2 linked regions of the Zobellia alginiliquefaciens genome follow. Each later gene encodes a partner of the first gene's protein in a complex. Links are inferred from orthologs where the notes say so. Each region holds a gene or a part of one and is shown on either strand. Other genes may lie near its edges.

Region 1 (4,271 bases):
TTCCTTCTAGACTGACTTTCCTTTTTACATATAAAGCATCTCCGTAGCGATCTCTTTTTGATAGGTTCAATTTAGAGGGGGCATAGAGGGTTTCGTTATCGCCGCTATAAAACACCACTTTTTTGGAATTTAGAAAGCCAATATCCTGCCCCTTAAAATTCTCAAGCCAATTTTTGGCGTTTAGGTTTAGGCCAACAATACCATATAGTTCCTTATCTATATAAATCGGGGTGAAAAAACGAACCGTGGGTCTATGTGGAAGTTCAATAGTGTCATTTTCAATATTCAGGTTCATATTACTAATATGAACATCGCCTTTAGCTAGCTTTAAGGTCTTTTTAAAATAATCTCGATTTCCCTTAAATTGAAAGGTAGAGGCAACCGTACTGTCTTTGTTTTCTATCCGTATGACCTCCATTCCCTTTAAATCAATAAAGCGGGCCTGAAAATAATTGCTGTCGGTATTCAGAAAATGCCTGAGCTTTTTCTGGGTAACCTCTAAGGGTACATCTGTTTTAAGGTCTAACTCTACTAATTTACTTAGAAAAGTGACATTTTTCTTGCTGATATTATATAGTTCGAAAAGGCGCGATTCAGCATCTTTCAGCTTATTCTTGGCCTTGATCTCTTCAACTAACGTAATATTTTTGTGAAAAAGCTCAATACGCTGAAGCGAAAGATTCCATATGATAATACAGGTAATCAAGAATAAGATGGCCGATGTGATGATTAATTTTTTCCCCATCAATAGCTAATTATTCTCGTATTTTGTGTGGTATGCTATCAAAATTACGAATGTTAATAAGTGGTTTGGTCTTTTAAATATACCGCTATTTGCAAGCACTTTGGTGTTAAGGAGAAGTTAAAAATGTAGTCTTTTTACTACTTTTCGGTTTTAAAGTTAACAATTGGTCTGGTTGTGCTCCTATACGTCTGATTATCAAAAATCTAATTTAAGGGAAAGTAGGGTCTCTTGTTAATAAAATATACAGGATACTATTCAATATCCAATAAAATATCTAGGATAAGAATGGCGGCTTCCGTAATTTTTGTGCCCGGCCCAAATACGGCAATAGCACCGCTTTCAAATAAATAGGAATAATCCTGCTTGGGAATAACCCCGCCAACCACCACCATAATATCATCCCGGCCCTGATTTTTTAGTTCTGAAATAACTTCGGGCACCAAGGTCTTGTGTCCCCCGGCCAAAGAAGAGATACCTAAAATGTGCACATCATTCTCTACGGCTTGTTTGGCTACTTCTGCAGGAGTTTGGAACAGCGGACCAATATCTACGTCAAAACCTAAATCCGCATAGCCCGTTGCAATTACTTTGGCTCCACGGTCATGTCCATCTTGCCCCATTTTTGCTACCAAAATACGGGGGCGTCTTCCTTCTTGTGCGGCAAACTGGTCTGAAAGCTCACATGCCTTTTTAAAACTACCGTCTTCTTTAATTTCCTTTGAATACACGCCTGAAATAGATTGAATAGTTGCTCTGTACCTGCCAAAAACCGTTTCTAGGGCGCTACTTATTTCGCCTAAAGTAGCACGGTGTCTAGCAGCTTCTACTGCTAAAGCTAATAAATTTTCATCTGTAGTCGTATCTATTGAGTCGGTCATTTTTTGATGTGCGGCAGCGGTAAGTGCGTTAAGTGCATGCGCTACTTTTTCATCGTTCCGTTCCTGTTTTATGTGTTGAAGGCGCGCCAGTTGCTTTTTGCGTACCGCATTATTATCCACCTCTAAAATTTGAAGTCCGTCTTCCTCTTCCGTTTGGTATTTGTTTACGCCAACAATACTATCTTGACCGCTATCTATCCGTGCCTGTTTTTTTGCTGCCGTTTCTTCAATGCGCATTTTGGGTATGCCCATTTCTATGGCTTTGGTCATACCGCCCATCTCCTCAATTTCTTCAATAAGCTCCCAAGCTTTGTGGGCTAGGTCTTCCGTTAGTTTTTCCACATAAAAACTACCAGCCCAAGGGTCTACTGTTTTTGTGATTTTTGTTTCTTCTCTCAGATATAGCTGAGTGTTGCGGGCAATACGTGCGGAGAAATCTGTGGGCAGCGCAATGGCTTCGTCCAGCGCATTGGTATGTAAACTTTGGGTGCCTCCCAATACGGCGGATAGGGCTTCAATAGTAGTACGTGCCACATTATTGAACGGGTCCTGTGCCGTAAGACTCCATCCGCTGGTCTGGCAGTGCGTGCGGAGCGACATGGATTTGTTGCTCTTTGGATGGAACTGTTTTACCAGTTTTGCCCATAGCATTCGCCCTGCACGCAGTTTGGCAATTTCCGTAAAATGGTCCATGCCAATTCCCCAAAAGAAAGAAAGCCTAGGTGCGAAACTATCAATGTCAAGTCCCGCTTTTAGACCTGTACGAATGTATTCCAGTCCATCGGCTAAGGTATAGGCCAGTTCCAGCTCTGCCGTGGCACCCGCTTCGTGCATATGATATCCTGAAATGCTGATACTATTGAATTTGGGCATATGTTCGCTCGTATATCGAAAAATATCCGAAATAATAGCCATGGAAGGCGCAGGTGGGTAGATATAAGTATTACGCACCATAAATTCCTTTAAAATATCATTCTGTATGGTACCTGTCAGTTCATTTAGGGAAACGCCTTGTTCTTCCGCGGCAACAATATAAAAAGCCATAATGGGAAGCACGGCCCCGTTCATGGTCATGGAAACGGACATCTCATTCAACGGAATACCATCAAAGAGAATCTTCATGTCCTCTACCGTGTCTATGGCCACACCAGCTTTGCCTACATCGCCCACCACACGTTCATGGTCACTGTCATACCCACGATGTGTGGCCAGGTCAAAGGCAATGGAAAGTCCTTTTTGACCTGCTTTTAGGTTTCTTCGGTAAAAGGCATTGCTCTCTTCCGCGGTAGAGAATCCCGCATATTGTCTTATGGTCCACGGGCGTTGTACATACATAGTACTGTACGGGCCACGTAAAAAAGGAGGTCTTCCGGCAGCAAAGTTCAGGTGCTCAAAATTTTCCTCATTTAGCAAGGTGTCCGGCTGTACCGCAGATTTATTAAAGGCGATATGTTGAATGTCTTTTCTCATATAATGCACATCTCTATGTTATAGAGGTTTTTAGCCCTGCCAACCTTCATTTTTAAGTCGTTCCCGCTCTAGGGCTTCCGTCAGTCTACTTTCTAAAATAGGCTCGATTAAAGTTTTTGCTTTTCGCTTGGAACCAAAAGGAGGCTTTTTCAATTGGTTTTTCATACGGTCATCAGAACTGGAGTATCTATTGGAACCTACTAATATCTCCTTTTCACTATTGAATTTTGCTTGTTCTTTTTGGGCACTCTCCCTTATTTTTTTCTGAAGGGTATGGTATTTTAACTGTTTTAGAAATCCCCCATTCGCTTCCATATCCTTAAAGAGAATTAGTGCTTTCTCCGCAAGTTGGTCTGTTAGGCTTTCTATGTAATAGGAGCCTATGGCAGGGTTTTGTAGCGATTTAAAATAACTTTCCTCCTTAAGGAGTAGCAACTGATTTCTAGCGATGCGTTCCGCAAATGAATTGTTATTATGATAGATAAAATCATAGTTAAGATTACAAACGCTATCGGCACCTCCCAAAATAGCGGACATACATTCCGTTGTGGTGCGGATCATATTCATATTATAATCATAGAGCGTCTTGTTTCGTTTGGAAGGCGTTGCTTCTATGCGGCAATCGGCGGTAATATCATATTCAGCAGCAAGTAATTTCCAGAGTTTTCGTAGGGCACGTAATTTGGCGATTTCAAAAAAATAGTTGCCGCCCATGGCCATTTTAAAGGTAATGGATTCTAATTTTGAACCAAAACGATGCAAATATTCATTGGCATGTGCTAAGGCATAGGCCAGTTGCTGTATCATGTTTCCCCCCGCATTTTGGTACAGTTCCGCATTTACGGTAACCACTTTTTTTGGCGATGGCGTTTGAGTGGCTTGCAAAAGCTGTTGGAGGATTTCAAAATCCTCGGCCATATTCGTAAACCAATTCCCCGTAGCTGCGAGATGCCCAATGGGATCCATGTGAAAGGAGATAGGATAATTTTCTTGGGATAACAAATGTGTCAGTTTCTGCATGCCTTCAGTAGAAGCACTTTCAAATTGACAATGAATCGCAACCGATTGGCAATCGATATTCCTGAGTAGTGCCTTCAGGTCCATATCTGGCGAAGGCAAGGTGAACCATATACTTTCTGCACCACCGGCAATGGCATGAATAGCATTCTTGTTCGCCA
Region 2 (4,212 bases), 2.1 Mb from region 1 along the record:
TACTTCAGTAAGCATTTGGAAGAAGGGTATCCAGGAAATTTAAAAGTCACCGTAACATATAAAATAAAAGACAATGCATTGGTTATTGAACACAAGGCAGAAACAGACCGAACAACGGTACTGAACCTTACCAATCATTCTTATTTTAAACTAGACAAAGAAGAGAGTATAAAAGATTACTTGTTACAAATGAATTGTACACACTTTACAGAAAGTAATGCAAACCAACTGCCTACAGGAAAATTTGTTTCCGTAAAAGGGACTCCCTATAATTTTTTAGAGGAAAGAAGTTTGGGCAATACACCTTTAGACCTACCTTTTGCTATTCATCCAAAGACGAATCTAGCCGCCAGAATCAGTTCTAAAAAATCTGGGATTACTATGACCGTACAAACCAATCAGCCAGCGCTAATTGTTTATACGCCTCCAGAATTCCCTGGTATATGTTTTGAGACACAAAATTTTCCCGACGCTCCCAATCAACCTAATTTCCCCTCTTCCGTATTAAAACCAGGAGAAAAATACAGAAACATATCTCAATATCACTTTTCCGTTAGATAGCATAAAAAAAGCCCTAAGAAATTACTTCTTAGGGCTTAAAAATTTAATAAGCGTACTCTATGCTTCGACCATCAAATTCAATTCAACGGTAATATTATCTCTTGTAGCTTTACTATAAGGACATATTTCGTGGGCAGCATTAATTAAGTCTTCTCCTTTTTCTTTATCTACAGTGGGCAACAAACAATCCAAAGTTGCATCTATAAAAAAGCCATCTTCGTCTTTGTTGAAACCTATTATTGCCGTTACACTAAAATCACCTAAATCATCTACACCATGTTCTTTAGCAACAGCCTGTAAAGCACCCGCAAAGCAAGTTGAGTATGCTGCCGCAAATAACTGCTCCGGGTTGGTAGATTTACCATCTGTTTTTCCATCTGCACCAGGCATCTTAATATCTAAATCTACGGCACCATCATCACTCTTTACATGACCCGCTCTACCTCCTGTATTTGTCGCTTCCGTTTTAAAAATAGTTTTCATTACGTATAAGTTTTGATTACTTCATGAAGTTAAGCTAAGCATTTGTGAAAACTTAAAATGGATTATTAAATTATTGTGAAAACCATCATTACGGTTAAAAAAAGAATTGATTACGCCGCTAATTCGTAACTTAGAGTAAACAATTGTACTACAATGAAATTTCTAAAATGGATTCTTATCGTATTTGCTGTGTTAGGTCTTTTGTTCTATTTTGTAGTGAGCCCTTATATGCGGACACAAACCAAAAAACATAGCCCTGAACACACGGTCAACTATGTTAAAAATGGAATGGATTTGTCCGTAAACTATTCCAGTCCATCAAAAAAGAATCGAATTATATTTGGAGAACTTGTGCCATATGATATGGTTTGGCGTACCGGCGCAAATGAACCTACTACCTTTTCCACTAAAACCGATATAAAAATAAAAGGGGAAAACCTTCCTGCAGGCACTTATTCGTTGTGGACAAGACCTGGCCGACAAAGTTGGTCCGTTATCTTCAATAAAAATATTCCTACTTGGGGCGTGTCCATTCTTAGTGGAGGAAAAGAAACTACCAGAGTCATAGATAAAGACGTTATAGAAGTTGAAATACCTACCGAGCAGACCTCTCAGACCGTAGAAAACTTTACAATAGATTTTGATATGCAGCACGAACTCTTCATGCTTATGTCATGGGATAGAACACTGATTAAAGTACCCATTAGCAAATAAATTTGAACAATTCTAAGAACACTGATTAAAGTACCCATTAGCAAATAAATTTGAACAATTCTAAGAACACAGATAAAAAAGGTATTTCTGAAATTCAGAAAAAAAGGAAGAATCCGTTAGTGGCCACCAAATTGGTCAACGCCTTATGCAACGGAGACAAAACCGCTCTTGGGCAAGCAATTACTTTAATTGAAAGCAATCATACAAAACACGCTGCCAAAGCTAATGAGGTTGTTTCCCTATGTTTAAAGAAACAAAGCAAAAGCATTCGTATTGGTGTTACGGGAGTACCTGGGGTAGGGAAAAGCACGTTTATAGAAACTTTTGGTCAACTACTCACTTCACAAGGTAATAAAGTTGCCGTACTTACCGTAGACCCAACCAGTAGTCAAAGTAAAGGAAGTATTCTAGGGGATAAAACACGAATGGAAACACTGGCAAAAGACCCAAACGCTTTCATTCGTCCTTCACCTTCCGGACTTTCTTTAGGTGGGGTTACCCGTAAAACACGAGAAAGCATCATTTTATGTGAAGCAGCAGGTTATTCTATTATTTTAATTGAAACCGTTGGGGTTGGCCAAAATGAAACTACAGTCCATGGTATGGTAGATTTTTTTCTACTTCTAAAATTGGCCGGTGCAGGCGATGAACTTCAAGGAATAAAACGTGGTATTATAGAAATGGCCGATAGCATTGTTATCAATAAGGCCGATGGTAATAACATTGCGAATGCAAAAATTGCCAAAAACGAATTTGAAAATTCCCTAAAATTATATCCGCCCAAAGAAAATGGCTGGAGACCCAAAGTTTTATATTGCTCCGCAACAGAAAATACAGGCGTTGAGGAGGTTTGGAGCACAATTGCCGAATATATAAAAGAAGCCAAAGAAACAGGCTTTTTTGAGGACAGGCGCAAACAACAGAATAAGAATTGGCTTTATGATGCCATAGAACAACGCTTAAAATCCGACTTTTATACCAATACACAGGTAAGAAGCGAGATAGACGAGTTTTTAAAGCAAATAGCTACGAAAGAAATTTCTCCTTTTTTAGCTGCCGATAAATTGATAGCCGTTTTTAAAAGTCGTTCTTAATTAAATACCGTAATTTTGTCAGCTAAAGTCTTATATCTTGATGGATTTAGTTACCACATCCCTGTTATCTGTTGTCATTCCCGTCTTTAACGAGTCTGAAAATATTGTCTTACTCACAAAAAAAATACACGAAAGTCTAACTGGCTATAACTATCAGATTGTGTATATAGACGATTTTTCGTTTGATGGCACAAGAAAGGTAATTAAAGATATGAAAGATGATAAAGTTCATCTTATCAGCCTCAAGAGAAATTACGGACAGAGTCTAGCTTTAGCTGCAGGTATTGATTACGCCCAAGGCGAATATATCATTACCATGGACGGTGATATGCAGAACGACCCATCGGATATTCCGGGCATGCTGCATTATGTCGTTAACGATGATTATGACGTAGTTACCGGTATTCGTGCCAAAAGAAAAGATTCTTTTGTAAAAAAAATCCCATCAAAAATAGCTAATGCCGTGATTAGGCGTACGGCAAAACTTGATATAAAGGACAATGGCTGTGCTTTAAAAGTTTTCACTAAAGAAATTGCAAAAGACCTAAACCTGTACGGTGAAATGCACCGTTTTATAACCTTGTTGGCCCATTTTGAGGGAGCACGCATTAAACAAGTTCCCGTAAAACACCATGCTAGGCATGCAGGAAGCTCTAAATATGGACTGGAACGTGTCTTTAAAGTAGTTGCAGACATCATGTTGCTGCTTTTCATTAGAAAGTACTTTCAGAGGCCCATCCACTTCTTTGGTATATTTGGTGTCATTCTTATTTTAATAGGCATAATCACCAATCTATACCTATTAGTAGTCAAATTTGGAATGGGCGAAGATATTGGCTCAAGACCACTGCTCACATTTGGTATGATGTTTATCCTAGCCGGTATTCAACTATTTACTATCGGTATCGTTATGGAGCTTTTGATACGTACGTATTACGAATCACAAAAGAAACGACCTTACCGAGTAAAGGATGTAGCTATAGCAGACCAAATCCAACCCTAACCGTTTCATACACCCGTTATCTGATATGGATAAGGTGCATTTTTTTTAGTTTCCCCTTTCTAGTGGACGGGTTTAAAAAACTACCTGATAAACGTGAAATACGAAAGTCTTTCACAGTAAACTGTTGATCCCAATCAAGACCAGCAGCTTTTATGCTTTCTAAATCCTTATCATTTGCATAGAGCCATGCATTTTTCTCATTTTCAATTGCCTTGAGGGAGGTGTACTGTACCGGATATCGATTATAAAAATCAAGTGACCAGGTATGATAATTAGAAATTTTATAGATTTCATCAACTGGAATATCTTCATCCGTTACTATCTCAGCCATATTAGACCCCGCTTGATACTCTAATA

Evidence for each region. Proteins that work in one complex are often made in the same cells at the same time.
Region 2: the proteins of scpA (region 1) and meaB are in contact, whole or in part, in a crystal structure (PDB 8DPB), measured with the Methylorubrum extorquens proteins. The link is inferred for Zobellia alginiliquefaciens from one-to-one orthologs. Residues at the interface, in SOR27001.1 of Methylorubrum extorquens: Glu577, Glu578, Asn579, Asp580, Gly581, Arg582, Arg583, Arg585, His596, Ala604, Ser605, Ala608, Asp609, Gly611, Phe612, Asp613, Val614, Asp615, Ile616, Gly617, Pro618, Leu619, Glu625, Arg628, Gln629, Val631, Glu632, Asn633, Asp634, Glu661; in SOR26638.1 of Methylorubrum extorquens: Arg20, Ala21, Ala24, Arg25, Thr28, Ser32, Arg33, Arg34, His37, Thr98, Gly99, Gly100, Ser101, Ile102, Leu103, Lys106, Thr107, Ala110, Ala113, Ile114, Asp115, Arg116, Ala118, Phe119, Ile120, Arg121, Pro122, Pro124.

The regions. Positions count from the first base shown.
Region 1 is NZ_CP119758.1:2,631,597-2,635,867, forward strand. What follows is about bases 546-3,434. They hold scpA (methylmalonyl-CoA mutase), read right to left. Parts: upstream 3,094-3,434; coding sequence 997-3,093; downstream 546-996. Other genes in these bases: P0077_RS11070 (sensor histidine kinase), read right to left, coding at 546-745; P0077_RS11080 (methylmalonyl-CoA mutase subunit beta), read right to left, coding at 3,124-3,434. Outside these bases: more of P0077_RS11070, read right to left, coding at 1-545; more of P0077_RS11080, read right to left, coding at 3,435-4,271. UniProt on the Escherichia coli protein: Catalyzes the interconversion of succinyl-CoA and methylmalonyl-CoA. Could be part of a pathway that converts succinate to propionate.
Region 2 is NZ_CP119758.1:580,961-585,172, forward strand. What follows is about bases 1,001-3,830. They hold meaB (methylmalonyl Co-A mutase-associated GTPase MeaB), read left to right. Parts: upstream 1,001-1,808; coding sequence 1,809-2,852; downstream 2,853-3,830. Other genes in these bases: P0077_RS02425 (organic hydroperoxide resistance protein), read right to left, coding at 1,001-1,044; P0077_RS02430 (DUF2911 domain-containing protein), read left to right, coding at 1,198-1,758; P0077_RS02440 (glycosyltransferase family 2 protein), read left to right, coding at 2,893-3,830. In the rest of the region: P0077_RS02420 (aldose epimerase family protein), read left to right, coding at 1-561; more of P0077_RS02425, read right to left, coding at 619-1,000; more of P0077_RS02440, read left to right, coding at 3,831-3,855; P0077_RS02445 (ArnT family glycosyltransferase), read right to left, coding at 3,872-4,212. UniProt on the Escherichia coli protein: Binds and hydrolyzes GTP. Likely functions as a G-protein chaperone that assists AdoCbl cofactor delivery to the methylmalonyl-CoA mutase (MCM) ScpA and reactivation of the enzyme during catalysis.